4 regions of the Brevibacillus sp. HB1.2 genome follow, and region 2 is predicted to be linked to each of the others. Evidence: predicted binding sites of a transcription regulator. Region 2 holds the regulator's gene; each other region holds the start of a gene.
The links. Region 2 encodes CtsR, which represses protease genes until heat stress. Its sites were predicted from a motif close to ATGGTCAATAAAGGTCAAACA; they were not measured.
Positions count from the first base shown of each region.

Region 1: a site for CtsR is predicted at 1,652-1,672, ahead of HPY28_RS16890 (ATP-dependent Clp protease ATP-binding subunit). Genes of this name have one in related genera too.
Region 3: a site for CtsR is predicted at 2,159-2,179, ahead of clpP (ATP-dependent Clp endopeptidase proteolytic subunit ClpP). Genes of this name have one in related genera too.
Region 4: a site for CtsR is predicted at 2,218-2,238, ahead of clpP (ATP-dependent Clp endopeptidase proteolytic subunit ClpP). Genes of this name have one in related genera too.

Region 1 covers NZ_JABMIU010000006.1:210,759-214,973, forward strand. The annotation lists gene HPY28_RS16880 (TetR/AcrR family transcriptional regulator) at 1-389, shown strand, start outside; gene HPY28_RS16885 (MFS transporter) at 455-1,594, shown strand; gene HPY28_RS16890 (ATP-dependent Clp protease ATP-binding subunit) at 1,713-3,851, shown strand; gene HPY28_RS16895 (YqaA family protein) at 3,898-4,215, opposite strand, start outside.
Region 2 covers NZ_JABMIU010000021.1:710-4,924, reverse strand. The annotation lists gene HPY28_RS27590 (ATP-dependent Clp protease ATP-binding subunit) at 1-502, opposite strand, end outside; gene mcsB (protein-arginine kinase McsB) at 569-1,642, opposite strand; gene mcsA (protein-arginine kinase activator protein McsA) at 1,662-2,180, opposite strand; gene HPY28_RS27575 (CtsR family transcriptional regulator) at 2,197-2,661, opposite strand; gene HPY28_RS27570 (HAD hydrolase-like protein) at 2,850-3,536, opposite strand; gene HPY28_RS27565 (UDP-N-acetylglucosamine--LPS N-acetylglucosamine transferase) at 3,566-4,215, opposite strand, start outside.
Region 3 covers NZ_JABMIU010000008.1:250,337-254,551, forward strand. The annotation lists gene HPY28_RS19445 (branched-chain amino acid ABC transporter substrate-binding protein) at 111-1,346, opposite strand; gene HPY28_RS19450 (hypothetical protein) at 1,866-2,087, shown strand; gene clpP (ATP-dependent Clp endopeptidase proteolytic subunit ClpP) at 2,219-2,821, shown strand; gene HPY28_RS19460 (H-type small acid-soluble spore protein) at 2,933-3,118, opposite strand; gene HPY28_RS19465 (hypothetical protein) at 3,129-3,311, opposite strand; gene HPY28_RS19470 (HPr family phosphocarrier protein) at 3,439-3,696, opposite strand; gene whiA (DNA-binding protein WhiA) at 3,746-4,215, opposite strand, start outside.
Region 4 covers NZ_JABMIU010000003.1:415,382-419,596, reverse strand. The annotation lists gene lonB (ATP-dependent protease LonB) at 1-127, opposite strand, end outside; gene clpX (ATP-dependent protease ATP-binding subunit ClpX) at 325-1,590, opposite strand; gene clpP (ATP-dependent Clp endopeptidase proteolytic subunit ClpP) at 1,611-2,192, opposite strand; gene tig (trigger factor) at 2,325-3,617, opposite strand; gene HPY28_RS10030 (metallophosphoesterase family protein) at 3,743-4,215, opposite strand, start outside.

The sequences.
Region 1 (4,215 bases), on a different contig from region 2:
TTCGTGAACAGCGGGCATTATTGGAAAGTCCGGGTTCTGTGAAAGAACGATTGCAAAATTTTTTAGCTTGGGCATTGGTGGAAGACTTTGAATCTAGGAATCCAAAAGGATGTTTGCTGATCAATGCGGGATTGGAACGGGCAAAAGACGATCCCAAGATTGAAGAAATAGTCTCCAGACATGTTGAACTTTTGAAGCAAACCATGGAAAAAGTGATGGAGGAAGGCTTGCGAACGGGCGAAATCTCCAAAAAACGATCTGCTGTGGATTTGGCTAGCCTATTTTTAAGCAGTTACTACGGCTTCCGTGTGTTGAATACATCTACACAAAATCGGACATTGGCTGAACAAATCATGAACGGCACCATGGAATCTATCTTCGGCGCGTAATGCGCTCTTTTTTTGAGTTATTTTTGTACTGATTGTTACAATAATAAATAGAGGAGTGTTCCTTCATGCCGTCGATGATTTATTTGTTAGCGATAGCGATTTTTGCGATGACGACTTCTGAATTTATGGTGGCAGGTATGATGAACGAGCTTGCCGATGTTTTCGACGTGTCGATCCCATCCATCGGGTATTTTATTACGGCGTATGCAGGAGCAATGGTGATAGGTGGCCCGATCCTAACAGCAACTCTCTTGCACATTCGCCGAAAACAAGCGCTGCTTTCTTTGGTTGCCGTCTTCTTTATTGGCCAATCGCTGGGAGCCATGGCTTGGAATTACGAGTCGATGATGCTTGCACGTATCCTAACAGGTATTGCTTCATCCGCAGCGTTTGGTATCTCCGTCAGTATTTCAGCCAGCTTGGTTCCCCCTCATTCACGGGGAAAGGCAGCTTCGATTGTTTTGGCAGGCTTAATGATTGCTACTGTCATCGGCCTCCCTCTGACAACCGTGATTGCACAATATTTCGGCTGGAGAATGAGCTTTTGGGCAGTTGCAGTCGTCGTATTGCTATCTGGGATCTTGATTCAATGGTTGCTTCCTTCCTCCGCACAAAAAGACCAGCTGAACGGAAAGGATGAGCTTGCCAGTTTTCAAAATCCACACCTTTGGGCCGCGTATGTAACGAGTATGCTGATCATTGGCGGTACCTTCGCAGCGTTTAGTTATTTTACTCCGATTCTTACGGATGTAACGGCATTTTCGGATGCGAGTATCCCGTATTTGCTTGCCCTTTATGGCATCGCGACCGTGATCGGAAATATCGTGATTGGCAGACTTGCTGATCGTTTTACCATGCGCATCCTTGTAACGGGATTAAGCATACTCTTAGCGGCATTGGTTCTATTTGCCGTAGGCGCCGAAAATAAATGGATCGCTGTGCTATCCATTGTTCTGATTGGGTTGACGGGTGTCGCGATGAATCCGGCCATGATCGCACGAGTGATGAATACAGCAGGCAGTGGGACAATGGTAAACACTATGCATACTTCCTTTATTACATTGGGTGTTGCCATTGGTTCTTCCTTAGGCGGGATCGGGATCAGCAGTGGCTATGGGCTTGTTTCACCATTGTGGATAGGCGCTTGTTTAGCTGTTATTGGGTTACTTTCAATCGTTCCCTATCTGCAAAAGGGGAAAGTGTAAAAAACCAAACAATCCCTCTTGAAAGTCAAAAAAGGTCAAACTATAATAAAGTCAACGAAGGTCAGGAAAGGTCAAAGATCTTCTGAATTCCAAAACAACGCTTTTGGGGGGATTGAATATGCATTGTGAAATCTGCAAACAACGAGAAGCAACTGTGACTGTTCATATACGCGTACAAAATCAGCAACAAAAATACGATCTGTGCAAAGACTGCCAGACAAAGCTGACCAACAAAATGGGAGTGGGTATGGGCTTTAGTCCTTTCTCCTCCTTCTCTGGACTGGATGAGTTCCTGCAAGGCTTTGCCCAAGGCCCGATGAATCCGGGCAAATCTTCCAGCCAAACGCAACCACAAGCACCAGAGCGAGGTGGAGGCATCCTCGATGATCTGGGGCGTAATCTAAACGATGCGGCACGTGCCGGACTGATTGACCCTGTGATTGGACGCGAACAGGAAATTGAGCGTGTCATTGAGATTTTGAACCGACGCAATAAGAACAATCCGGTTCTGATCGGGGAGCCAGGCGTCGGGAAGACGGCGATTGCGGAAGGCCTCGCCCTGCGTATTACGGAAGGGCAAGTACCGACCAAGCTGAAAAACAAGCAGGTGTACATTTTAGATGTCGCCTCTCTGGTTGCAGGGACGGGAATTCGCGGACAGTTCGAGGAAAAAGTGAAGCAAGTGATTGCCGAGCTGCAAAAGCGCAAAAACGTCATCCTGTTTGTGGATGAAATTCATCTACTGGTGGGAGCAGGCTCTGCGGAAGGATCAATGGATGCAGGGAACATCCTGAAGCCTGCACTGGCTCGCGGTGAGTTGCAACTGATTGGGGCAACTACGTTAAAAGAGTATCGTGTGATTGAAAAAGACGCAGCTCTGGAGCGCCGCCTGCAGCCAGTCATGGTAAAGGAGCCAACCGTAGAACAAGCCATCGAGATTTTAAAAGGATTGCGTCCGAAATACGAAGCATTCCACCAAGTCGCTTACTCGGATGATGTCATCCGTGCCAGCGTGGAATACTCCCATCGTTACATTCAGGATCGATTCTTGCCTGACAAGGCGATTGATCTCATGGATGAAGTGGGCTCGCGTTTGAACCTGAGGTCCTCCGCGGTTGATACGGCAGAACTGCATGAGCGGCTGGCGCAAATCAATCAGGAGAAAAAGGAAGCGACGGAGCAAGAGGCATACGAACGAGCTGCCCGTCTGCGAGACGAGGAAGCAAGCATTTTAGAGAAGCTGGATCAGATTGAGGGCAAGGAACAACGCGTCCAGGTTGACGTCTCGGACATCCAAGCCTTGATCGAGCAAAAGACGGGGATTCCTGTTACAAAGCTGCAAAGTGATGAGCAGATGAAAATGAAAAACCTAGCGGCTCATTTGGAAGCAAAAGTCATTGGTCAATCCGAGGCGGTCACACAAGTCGCGAAGGCGATTCGACGCAGTCGTGCAGGTCTGAAACCGAAAAACAGACCGATTGCTTCCTTCCTGTTCGTCGGTCCAACTGGCGTAGGGAAAACAGAATTGTCCAAAGCATTGGCAGAGGAGCTGTTTGGTACCCGCGATTCCATGATCCGCCTCGATATGAGTGAGTACATGGAGAAGCACTCGGTATCCAAATTGATCGGTTCTCCTCCTGGCTACGTTGGTCATGAAGAAGCAGGTCAGTTGACAGAACGCGTTCGCCGCAACCCGTACAGCATTATTTTGCTGGATGAGATCGAAAAAGCACACCCGGACGTGATGCACATGTTCCTGCAAATTCTGGAGGATGGTCGTCTAACAGACAGTCAGGGCCGTACGGTGAATTTTAAGGAGACGGTCATCATTGCGACGAGCAATGCCGGCGTGAGCGAGCGTAAAATCTCTGTTGGCTTTGGAGTAAAAGCGCCCGAGCCTGCCACCGTGCTGGATTCTCTGGGGGCATACTTCAAGCCAGAGTTCCTAAACCGCTTCGACTCGATCATTTCCTTTGCCCATCTGGAAAAACAGGATTTGGTCAAAATCGTCGATCTGCTGCTGCAAGATGTTAGGGGCAATCTGTCTGAGCAAGGAATGGAGATCAGCGTGACAGATGCCGCAAAAGAAAAGCTGGCTGAGTTGGGCTACAACCCTTCCTTCGGGGCACGTCCATTGCGCCGCGTAATTCAGCAATATGTCGAGGATGGCATTGCGGATCTGGTGATGGAAGAAGACAATGTGACAGCGATGCTGATTGATGTAGAAGAGGAAGGCATTCGTGTCAAAAAAGCATAACAGGCGTAAAAAAAGAAACCCCAATGTGTGAATTGGGGTTTCTTTGCTATTTATTCAGGACTTTCTCATTGATGCCATTGCTGACGCCAGCGTTTTCCATTTTCAGCTGGCGGCGCTTGGTGACAATTTTCTTCACCCATAATCCGCCCAAGATGAGCGGCACCATGATGAGGAATATATAGAGAGAAACGTTATGGACCATATTTTCCGCCATTTTACCGTAAAAATAAAACAAAAATCCGACTGCGTAAAATTTGACTGCCCGTCCAATTGCCGCATACCCAAGCAATTTCCACAACGGGAATTTCAAGCAACCTGACATGATTGTAAATACTTTAAACGGAATCGGTGTAAATGAACCGAT
Region 2 (4,215 bases):
ATGTCGGCGTATTCGCCGCTGGGTTCCCTCCAGACGGTTGATGAGATGCCATCATTTCCGAGCTGCCAAGGAGCTGGAGCACCTGTTGACGTGCCTTGTTCAGGCTAACGCCCAAATTGTTCATGATTCTCGCAGCAATGCCCTCTCCTTCACGGATCAAGCCAAGCAAAATATGTTCAGTCCCCACATAGGTATGACCCAGTTTGCGGGCTTCGTCCATTGACAGTTCAATAACCTTTTTGGCGCGAGGTGTATAGTTTGGTGTGTAATTACTACCGGACTGCTCTGTTCCTCGCCCGATTAACGACTCCACTTCACTCTGGATTTTATCGAGGCCAAGCCCAAGTGATTGCAATGCCTTCGCCGCAATCCCTTCGCCTTCTCGAATGAGTCCCAGCAGCACATGCTCTGTCCCAATATCTTTGTGTCCGAGACGAACCGCCTCTTCCAGGGCAAGCGCCAGTACTTTTTGTGCTCGTTCTGTAAAACGTCCAAACATCATATCGTACACCTCCGTATAACCGTGTTTTTTCTCTATATGGTTAACAATTGCGTGATACCATTACGATTACTCTTGTGATTCTACTACGCGCAGACGTTCGCGAATCAGCCGTGCCCTTCTTTCGTCGCGTTGGTCCGGAGTGAGCTTTTGTCCAGCGTGGTGTTGTAAAAACCCCGGCTGTGTCGTGACCAACAGTTCGTTTAGGACGAGCGGAGATACATTTGGAATAATACCTAGATCAATCCCCAAACGTACATCGGACAGGCGCTGAGCCGCCTCCTTGGACTCTACTGTGCGAGCGTACATCAGGATGCCATACGACCGAAAAATCCGATCCTCTAAAGAAACCCGGGTATGCTCCAGCAAATAAGTACGTGCGACACGCTCTTGCTCAATAATCTGTCTGGCTACACCGTAGAGATTGGAAAGGATATCTGACTCAGACATCCCCAGTGTGACCTGATTGGATAACTGAAAAAGATTCCCTAGAGCTTCGCTGCCCTCTCCGTAAATTCCTCTAACAACTAGACCAACTTGATTAATTGCCTGTAAAATTCTGCTGATCTGCTGCGTCATCACCAGAGCCGGCAAGTGCAGCATTACAGATGCACGAATACCCGTACCCACATTGGTTGGGCAGCTTGTCAGATATCCTCGTGTTTCGTCGAAAGCGTAGTTCAAGTTTTTCTCAAAAATGTCGTCTATCTTCGTACCTAATTCCCATGCCTCGTTCAAACGAAACCCGGGTAATAGTACCTGTATTCGAATGTGGTCTTCTTCATTAACCATAATGCTGACAGACTCATCTTCACGAAGTAATACAGCACCTTTGCGAGATTCCTCTGCCAGATGAGGGCTAATCAGATGCTTTTCTACGAGTACCCTTTTTTCTAATGGGTTAATTTGATCCATCTGGATGACCTGAAGCTGATGCCTTTTGCGCATTGCCTCCGAATCGCTTACTTCCGTTACCTTTCTGACGACTTCCTCGCCCTGCGAGTCCGTTGCCAATAACGGAAAGGGGTGCTGGCGCAGGTTACGGGCGATACGCAGCCGTGTACTAATGACAATGTCGGAATCAGGACCTTCTCCTTTCATCCAATTGCTCCACGGGTTTTGCATAAACTGCTTTTGGGACATAACCAGCTAACCTCCCTTGCTACGATTGGGCCATTTTTTGTTCCAATGCTCGAATTCGATCACGCATTTCTGCTGCCTTCTCGAACTCTTCACTGGCGACATGACTTTGCAGTGCTTGCTTTAGTTGTTCCAGCTCTTTACGGATCTTCAATTTGCCACCGGTACGCTCTGGTACTTTTCCACTATGCTGTGTGTTTCCGTGAATCCGGCGGAAAAGGGGGTCCAGTCGGTCACCCAAAAAGGTGTAGCAATCACTACAGCCAAATCGTCCACTTTTACTAAATTGAGAATATGTGAGTCCACATGTTTCGCATTGAAGCGGCTTATTCGTTGCCGTTTCGCGTCCATTCTTTTGCATGGGATCAAATTTTAAAAGTCCTGACAGGAGATTGTTGATGCTGAAGTTGTGAAAGCCGGTAAAGACGTCCCCTTTTTCATGAGCACACTGCTCGCAAATATGGTATTCGGTTTTTTCGCCATTGACGATTTTCGTCAAATGAAGTGTCGCCGGTCGTTTTCCGCATTCCTCACAGTTCATAACATCATACCTCCTTTTACTTCAACAAGATTGCTGCGATCATCTGCTTTAAAATATTTGCCCGCAAACGATCCCGCAATTCAGCTTCTAGCGTCAATACATTTCGCGAGGTAGCGATTTTCATCAAGGTGGCTTCTCTGATGTTGACTAATCCTTCTTCCATTAGTCTTTCTACGATCGCATTTCCCACGCTCTGACTGATGCTCTCACCAATCAGTTCTTCTGTTAGCAATTCCTGCAAACGTGCTTTGCTGACAATCTGCACCTTGCGTATGCGAATATACCCGCCGCCCCCGCGCTTACTCTCTACAATGTATCCTTTTTGAACGGTAAAACGCGTATTGATGACGTAATTGATCTGAGACGGCACACATTGAAAATGGTCGGCAAGCTCACTACGCTGAATCTCGATCGATCCATTGGGACTGTTTGTAATGATGCTTTTCAAGTGATGTTCAATGATGTCCGAGATGTTACGCAAGTCATCGCCTCCTATTCCTCTGTGTATGTTCTTATGAGGTTACCTATTGACTTTGACTATCTTTGACGTTAATTATAATGGGTTTAGTGCGTGCCCGCAAGTGTCCCTTACACATTCTAGTGTGGGCAAAAGAAGGTCGCTTGAAACTTGGACATGATCAACAAAAAAACCACTCCCTGAGGAATGGTTTATGTTTGTTCTTGTGTATTGGTGTCGATTGCTGGCAAATGATTCAGTAGCTGAGTGAAGCTGGTGATGATGACATCTGCCCCATCAAGCTCCCCTGGTTTGGCGAAACCGAAGTCGCATCCAATGGTAAATAAACCGTTTGTCTTGCCTGCTTCCACGTCGGAGTGACGATCTCCTACCATGATGGCCTGCCCGATTTTGTAATCAGACAACAATTTTGCAACCAGGTCATTTTTGGAATGCGTACGGAATCGGCCGGCTGAGTACAGATCGGTCATCAGCGGCTTTAACTCGTATTCCTGACAAATGGCATCGATGTACTCTTCTTGCCCATTGCTTGCTACAAACAAAGCAAATCCTTTCTCACGCAGTGTTTCCAAGGTTGATTTTACATCCGGATATAGCTCGGTCACTCTTTCTTTGAGTAACTGGATTTCATTATCTAGCAAGAAAGCATCTGCTGAGCGAATGGCTTCCTCACTCGCGCTCGGCAGCAATTTGTCCCAGATCTGCTCGATCGTCATTCCCAGTACATTGATCAGTTCACGCTCGTCAGGCGTTTCCCCTTGCCATAGCCCTTGTTGACGAAGCTGGTCAAACGTTCGAATAAATGCGGGGGTCGACAGCTTTTCTGTTTGCAGTAACGTGCCATCCATATCAAATAATATGGCGAATGGTACAGTCATGGGTTCCTCCATTTTGTCTGGCTAGGCAGCTATTCTACTTCTCTTGACAACATATTCATATCATCCATGATAAACTCGGTAATTCGTTGTGCAGCATCTGGCTTTGAGATTTTCTGTCCCATTCTACGCATATAGTCCACCTTGGACGGGCTATGCAATAGTTCATCGATAAAGTAAATCAATTGCTCCGAGAGATTGGCATGTACCGCACATCCATTATTGAGCAAAAAGTGGCTGTTCCTCTCTTCTTGTCCAGGCAGAGGGTTGTAAATAATCATGGGTACCCGTTTACTCATTACTTCAGCTGATGTAAGTCCGCCTGATTTGGTGACAATTAAATCAGCCGTCTCCAAGTATTCATGGAAGTTATTGATGAATTTTAGTGGAACGACTTCATGGCGATACGTACGATTTATCACTTTATTGTACAGCTTGTCGTTTGTCCCTGTTAACACAAAAGTTTTCAGAGGAATGTTAATCTCTTCTAGACCATCTAATACCTTTTCCATCGAGCCGAGACCCAATCCGCCCCCTGAAAGAATAATGCTCTTTTGTCCAGGAGCGAGGCCCAGCTTTTGCCGAATCAAATCAGGGTCCAATGGTAAACTGAATTTTTTCATGATGGGAATGCCCATCGGAATGAATTTTTGATGGTCCTGACGATAAACGTCTAACAGGT
Region 3 (4,215 bases), on a different contig from region 2:
TTGCCGCCATTCTTCGTATTACGATTGTTTGACATCAGAATCCCTTCCTTTTCATTCTGGTATTCATGCCAAACGTAGTATGTCCCAAACGGCTGATTCATAATGAAGAATTACTTCGCTTCACCCATAAATACTTTCTTTCCATCCTCATACTTGTACACATATACGGAAGCAAAGTCGTTGTCGCCTTTTTCATTGAATGTTACGTTGACGAATTTGCCTTTGTAATCTTTGGTTTTGTGAACAGCTTCCAGCACTTGTTCACGAGTTGGCTTTTTGCCGCCATTTGCTTTGATCGCTTCTTCCAGACCGTTCAGCATAACCCCCATGGAGTCATAACCAAACGAAGTGAAGATCCCTACTTTGTTGCCAGTCGCGCTCTCGAAATCTGTGATCCATTTCTTGCCGTCTTCGGTAGCACCAATATCACCAACAGTAGAAGTAAAGACTACGTTATTCGCATTTTCCGCACCAGCAATTTTCACCATGTCAGCGGAGTCGTAGCCATCGCCACCCATGAAGACACCCTTGAAGCCTTTTTCACGTGCTTGCTTCACGATGATCCCTGCATCAGAGTAGTATCCACCGAAGTAGATCATCTCTGGATTTTTCGCAAGGATTTGGGTGATGATTGCACTATAATCCTTCTCGCCTGCCGTTACCCCTTCATAGCCGAGAACTTGTACGCCGTCTTTTTCAAACTGTTTTTTCACTTCTTCTGCAAGACCTTGTCCATAAGCAGCCTTGTCATGCATAACGAAAGCCGTTTTTACATTCAATTGATTTTTGGCAAAAATAGCAGCCTTAGAGCCTTGTTGATCATCACGCGCACAAATGCGGTGTACGATCTTCTTGCCTTGCTCAGTCAAATCGGATCCCGTAGCAGAAGGAGATACCATTACGAGCTTTTCTTGTTCATATTGCGCTGCTGCTGTAATCGAAGCACCTGTTGTAGCATGGCCAACTACTCCGACTACTTCAGGATTTGAAATCAACATTTGTGCGACTGCTACCCCTTGTTTCGGGTCAGCTTGGTCGTCTTGCGCGGACAATTCAACATCAAAGCCAAGTGCTTTGAATGCCTCCTTTTTTTCTTTCAACGCATATTCAGCACCAGCTTTTGCTGTGCTTCCGTAGTCGGAGTACTGACCTGACATCGGACCAACTACAGCAATCACGAGCTTCTCAGTAGATCCGCTTGCACCGCCCGTGCTTCCTCCGCTATTGTTGCTCGGCTGTGGTGTCGCGCTTTGTCCACCAGTCCCCGTACCTCCACCGCAGCCCGCGAGCAATGTGCTCAGAGCAAATGTTGCAGCCAGTATCGACAATGATTTCTGTTTTTTCATAGCAAAAACATCCCCCTCTTTATTTATGAGCAAACTATGAATCACAATCTTATTGTAGGATATTTTAGAAAATTTGCAATAGAAATGATTAAAAGAAGAATCAATCAAAAGACCTCTATCGCTGTCTGCTAATAGAGGTGTATGACGTATTGCATCAAGGAAATAGCCACTTCTCCGCATAAAAATAGCTATCTTGATGAAAAGCATCTCATTCATTTCAGGAACAAATTGGAATAATCAGCTTGTAAGTGCGCGTTTTGCATCGTGATCTAGGTCGAGAGCTTGCGAAGTATACACCCCTCTACTCTTTCCATATATCTCCTATGCAACTCTCTCGCCAATCATGACCAGACTATAAGAAAACCTTTAGCGACGCCTGTTCATGAGCAAACGCGTTTTAGCGGAACGTTTTCATGTGCTCTGGAAAGTACGTTGAAAAAATAAATATCCCACGAACAAATGTTTTTGTGCACAACCTGTGTATAACATTGTGGATAACTTTCGAAAGTGAGGCTTGCCATGGCAGGGGAACGTTTTTTTCTCATTTATCAAGAGGCCAGTGACGAGGAATGCTTATTGACCATTGAACCATACAAAGATCAACAGGAGCTGGCGGAAGCCATCAATCAGCTGCAAGCCAAACAAGTCGATGAGTATACGATCATCAAGGGAAAAAAGATGAAGGCCACGCTGAAACTCGCCGTCGATTTGACCGAGGCCGATGAGAATTCTAAGGAATGAATGTTTTCTTTTTGGAGTAGGTTTAGACAAAGGGAATTTGGCAAACATGGTAGTGAGGGCGCGCACTTATGTGTTTGACCTTCATTGACCTTTTGTGTATGATATTGTTACAAAGAGAGGAGGAAGACTAGATGCATATGAATTTAATTCCAACCGTCATTGAACAGACGAACCGCGGGGAACGTGCTTACGACATTTATTCCCGCCTGCTCAAAGACCGCATCATCTTTCTGGGAACCCCAATCAACGACACCGTAGCCAATATCGTTGTGGCACAGTTGTTGTTCCTTCAGGCGGAAGATCCGGAGAAAGACATTCACTTGTACATAAACAGCCCAGGCGGTTCTATTACTGCTGGTATGGCAATTTACGATACTATGCACTTCATCAAGCCAGATGTATCCACCATTTGTATCGGAATGGCTGCTTCGATGGGAGCATTCCTGCTGGCTGCTGGGGCAAAAGGCAAACGCTTTGCTCTGCCAAACAGTGAAGTCATGATTCACCAACCATTGGGTGGTGCCCAAGGACAAGCGAGCGACATTGAGATCGCCGCAAAACGTATTTTGAAGATGCGTGATCATCTGAACACTATCCTGGCTGAACGCACTGGACAGCCTTTGGAGCGCATCCAAAAGGATACCGATCGTGACAACTTCCTCTCTGCCGCTGAAGCAGTAGAGTACGGATTGATTGACAAAGTAATCACTTCCGAACCGTCTTCCAAAAAATAAGAGATACGTAGTAAAAAAAGCACTCGTGCCTGGACTACTGGCCGAGTGTTTTTTTGTATGCCGAGCAAACCCCAAGAGGCTTCCCTTGATTTGCCCGGCTTTTTCAATGGATCATTGTGACACTTCCATTAACTGACTGACATACACCGTCCGGCTATGTCCTGGATTTTTTTCCTCATGCACACGTGCTGTTGACGTTTTTTCGTCTACAGCATCGATCCAAACGGCTTGTCCTTCGTACTCTACCTTGATATGGTCGTCGGAGCTCATAATGGCTTGTGCTCTCGTTACATTCATAAGCGGCTCCCTATTGCTCATCTTCAAGGGCTTGCTTGGCTGACGACGCCCCTGTCATTGTGTCAACACTGGTTTCTTCAATCAGGCCGTTCTGGTCGGAAACGATCCCTCCCCCTAGTCCTTCGTTAATCATCCGGTCAATGTCCATGTCAAAGCAATCGCGGCCTTCGTGGCACGAATCACGGTTACTCATGTCTGATTCCTCCTTCATGCAATATACATGGTTAGAAATGCCCTGCCCGAAGTGAATTGATACATATTCATCAAGATGACCAACAAAAAAAGACACCTCCCTTAAGGGAAAAGTGTCTCTCGTGACTCTATTCTTCCTTGCTTACCAGATTCGTAAGGCTAGTAACTGCCTGGGAGGCATCCGGCCCTTCTGCCAAAATGGTAATTTCTGTTCCAGAGCTGATTGCGAGGCTCATGATACCCATGATGCTTTTCGCATTAACCTTCTTGTTGCCTTTTTCTACGAATACTTCCGATGCAAAACGGTTAGCCTCCTGTACGAAAAAGGCTGCTGGACGAGCTTGCAAACCGGTCTTTAACTGAACCACGACCTGCTGTTGAACCATGAATGGACCTCCTTACTTGTAGACTATTATCCTTTAGTATAACATGCATCTACATCGAAATATTTTGTTTTTCTCGTATTTTGTCAGCGATTTCGTTAATTTTCCGCAAGCGGTGGTTAATGCCCGATTTGCTCACTACTCCGCTTGGCACCATCTCGCCCAATTCTTTCAAATTGATATCAGGATGAGCCAATCGTAGCTCCGCGACCTCGCGCAGACGTTTTGGCAAATTCTCCAATCCCATCTCTTGATCGATGAGCTGAATATTTTCCATTTGTCTGGTGGCTGCATTCACCGTTTTGTTTATGTTGGCGATCTCACAATTGTGTAATCGGTTTACTGAGTTCCGCATGTCCTTTACGATTCGGACGTCCTCGAAATACAGAAGCGCCTGATGAGCCCCAATCAAGCTCAAAAACTCTGTAATCTTTTCGCCTTCTTTAATATAGAGAACATACCCTTTTTTCCGCTCGATGCACTTGGCATTTAGTTTATACCGATTGGCGATCTTGGTCAATG
Region 4 (4,215 bases), on a different contig from region 2:
TACGCGATTCCTTTTCGGTTGAGGTTTTCGTGTTTCTCTGCGCTCGCAGCAAGTTCCAAAAGTAGGTGCCGATCACGATACCAACAACCACTTCAATGACAGCAATGACCAATGTCGTATAGTCCATATGCAGTCCCTCCCATGCGTCTTCGCTTGCGGTCAACTTTTGTCCCCCGAAGAGAGGGGAACACGTTCCTGACCGTTTTGTGCATATGTAAAGCTTCTCTTGAACGATATCAAGTAGTATTGCCCCGCAAGCGTAGACATAAACCAACAACAAAAAAACCACCTCGCCTATAACGAGATGGTTTGTGTAGACAATACTTATGCTGTTTCTTCGTGCAATTCCTGGCCTTCTTTGGTCAACAATTGCGGCTTCACTTTGTCGCGAACCGTTTCTTCGGTAATCACGCACTTGTTGACGTCTTCTCTGGAAGGAAGCTCATACATCATATCGAGCATGATTTGTTCGATAATCGCACGCAGGCCGCGCGCACCAGTGTTGCGCTTAATCGCTTCTTTCGCGATTTGCATGAGCGCACCGTTATCGAACTCCAGCTCAACACCGTCGAGACTCAGCAGTTTTTGGTACTGTTTCACCAAAGAGTTTTTCGGCTCTGTCAGGATACGCACGAGCGTCTCCTCATCCAGTGGCTCCAAGGTAGCCAGCACTGGCAAACGACCGACGAACTCCGGAATCAGACCAAATTTCAGCAGGTCTTCCGGCAAAATGTATTTCAGGTATTCTCCGGCTTTCAGATCGCCTTTTACGCCATCGCCGAAGTCTGCACCGAAACCGATGACTTTTTTACCCAAACGACGCTTGATAATCTGCTCGACGCCATCAAATGCACCGCCGCAGATGAACAAAATGTTCGACGTGTCGATTTGGATGAACTCTTGGTGAGGATGCTTACGTCCGCCTTGTGGTGGCACACTCGCAACGGTCCCCTCCAAAATTTTCAAAAGCGCTTGTTGAACGCCTTCACCAGATACATCACGCGTGATGGATGGGTTTTCCGATTTGCGGGCTACCTTATCAATCTCGTCGATGTAAATGATTCCTTTTTCAGCCTTCTCAACATCATAATCAGCAGCCTGGATGAGCTTGAGCAAGATGTTTTCAACATCTTCACCCACATAGCCTGCCTCTGTCAGAGAAGTTGCGTCCGCAATCGCGAAAGGTACATTCAGAATGCGCGCCAATGTTTGCGCGAGCAACGTTTTTCCGCTACCAGTCGGACCGATCAGCATGATGTTGGATTTTTGCAGTTCCACATCCTCGATCTTCGCCCCGGAATTAATCCGTTTGTAGTGGTTGTACACCGCTACAGACAAGGACTTCTTCGCCATATCTTGACCGATCACATAGTCGTCCAAGATTTTGCGAATTTCCACTGGCTTTGGAATTTCTTTCATATCGATTTCTTCTTCAGTACCCAGTTCTTCCTGTACAATTTCATTGCACAGTTCGATACATTCGTCACAAATGTAAACACCAGGACCAGCTACCAGCTTGCGCACCTGTTCCTGGGACTTGCCGCAGAAGGAACACTTCAGTTGGCCTTTGTCGTCGTTAAACTTAAACATGCGCTTCACCTCACAACGGGTCAGTTTTTGCGTTCGATAATAGAGTCAATCAATCCGTAGGCCTTTGCTTCTTCTGCGCTCATGAAATTATCGCGATCTGTATCTTGCTCTACGCGTTCATAAGGCTGACCTGTCCGCTCAGACAAAATCTCATTTAGCTGGCGCTTCGTTTTCATAATCCATTCCGCATGAATGCGGATGTCTTCTGCTTGCCCACGCACACCACCGAGCGGTTGGTGAATCATTACTTCGGCATTTGGCAGAGCGAAGCGCTTGCCTTTTGCACCAGCAGCCAACAGGAAAGCACCCATGCTGGCAGCCATGCCCACACAAATCGTGGACACATCCGGTTTGATGTACTGCATGGTGTCATAGATGGCCATTCCTGCTGTAACAGAACCACCTGGAGAGTTTATGTATAGCGATATGTCTTTGTCCGGATCTTCTGCCTGCAAGAAAAGCAGCTGAGCAACAACAAGATTGGCGATTTCATCATCAATCTCGGTGCCCAAGAGAATAATCCGGTCTTTCAGGAGGCGCGAGTAAATATCATAGGAGCGCTCGCCCCTGCTTGTTTGCTCGATGACCATAGGGATTAACATTATGTATTTTCCTCCTTTGCCGAAAAAAGTCAATGGTGGAAAAACAAGGCACGATACACTCGTGCCTTGTGGTCTTGACAGCCAGCGCTCAGGGTTAGCCTGCCCACTGACCAATCATGCGTTCTTCTAAGCTTATGCTGTTACTTTGCTTTCTGCAACCAGCAAATCTACTGTTTTGCGAGTTTGCACATCGCGGTACAGAGCAGCCATGCCATCTTGTGCGGAGAAGATTTTGCGCAGCTCGTCTGCTGGGCGGCCGTATACGCCAGCCAGTTTCTCGAGTTCTGCAGTTACATCTTCTTCTGTTGCTTCGATGTTTTCTGCTTTGCCGATTGCTTCCAAAGTCAAGGAAGTGCGAACGCGGGATGTTGCGTCTGCACGCAATTGATCACGCAGTTGGCTCTCATCCATGCCGGAGAACTGGTAGTACAGTTCCAGCGTCATGCCTTGGTATTGCAGACGTTGACCAAATTCATTTACCATTTGATCCAATTCATGCTCAACCATTACTGCTGGCAAATCGATCTCAGCGCTTTCAGCTGCTTTCAGAACGAGTTGCTCACGAACATATTGATCTTTTTCTTGCGCTGTTTTTTCTTCGAGTTTTTTCTTGGTGTCTGCTTTCAGCTCTTCCAGCGTGTCGAACTCGCTCACGTCTTTGGCAAACTCATCATCCAAAGCAGGCAGGTTTTTGCGCTTCAGGCTGTTCAGCTTTACTTGGAATACCGCTTCTTTACCAGCGAGGTTAGGAGAGTGGTACTCTTCAGGGAAAGTTACGGTAATTTCTTTTTCTTCGCCGATGTTCAAGCCAGCCAGTTGCTCTTCGAACCCTGCGATGAAAGTACCGGAACCCAGTTCCAGAGAGTAATCTTCCGCTTTACCGCCTTCAAAAGCTACTCCGTCTTGGAAGCCTTCGAAATCGATTACAGCGATATCGCCTGTTTGTGCTGCGCCTTCTTCTACTGCAACGAGCTCAGCATGACGCTCTTGCATACGCTTCAGTTCAGCGTCAACGCTCTCTTCAGTTACAGAGAAGTCTTTATCTTCGATGGACAGACCTTTGTAGTCGCCCAGCTTCACTTCAGGCTTCACAGTTACAGTCGCTTTGAAGATCAGGTTTTTCCCTTGTTCCATTTGCGTTACGTCTACTTCTGGACGATCTACTGGCTCGATACCAGCTTCACGAACAGCTTGTCCGTATGCAGTTGGAAGCAGAATGTCAAGAGCGTCTTGGTACAAAGATTCTACACCAAAACGGGATTCGAACATTTTGCGTGGTACTTTTCCTTTACGGAATCCTGGAACTTGAACTTTTTGAACCACTTTTTTAAACGCTTGATCCAATGCTGCGTCTACTTGCGTAGCATCTACTTCAATCGTCAGGACTCCCTGGTTATTCTCTACCTTTTCCCAATTTGCTGCCACGTAAACTTCCCCTCCTAAATCGAATCAACAGAACATCGCCAGCCGCGCCATGGTATCTTCGCAGGCTCGGATGATAATATTCTAGCCATTATAACCATTCTAGTATAGCACAAATCTTTTAGTTTTCAAGAAGACCTCATTGGTCGACGAACAGAATAGTTCCCTCCCAATTGTGGAACCGGGTTGCCTAAATGATCATAAAACGCCACGGATATGTAAACTTCTGTCGGAGTCGTTCCTGTCTCTTCTAAAAGAGCATATGTCGGTACGTGAAAACCTCGCGGCATTTGCAAGCTGCCCGGATTCAGAAACAAGATGTCTCTCTCGACGCCACAGACAGGTACATGAGAGTGACCGAATACAACTACATTTGCTCCTACCTCTTCTGCACGGTAATGAAGGCGCAGAAGAGAGCCTTTCACTCCGAAAAGATGCCCGTGCGTTTGCAGGATGTGAAGGTCGCGCCATTCGGTCTCTTGCTCAGTCGGCACCTCTTGTGTCGAATCGCAATTGCCTCGGACAAGCGTCATGTTGGAAAACGGCTCGCGCTTATGGTCGACACAAAAATCGCCACAATGCAAAATTTTTTCGACATGAT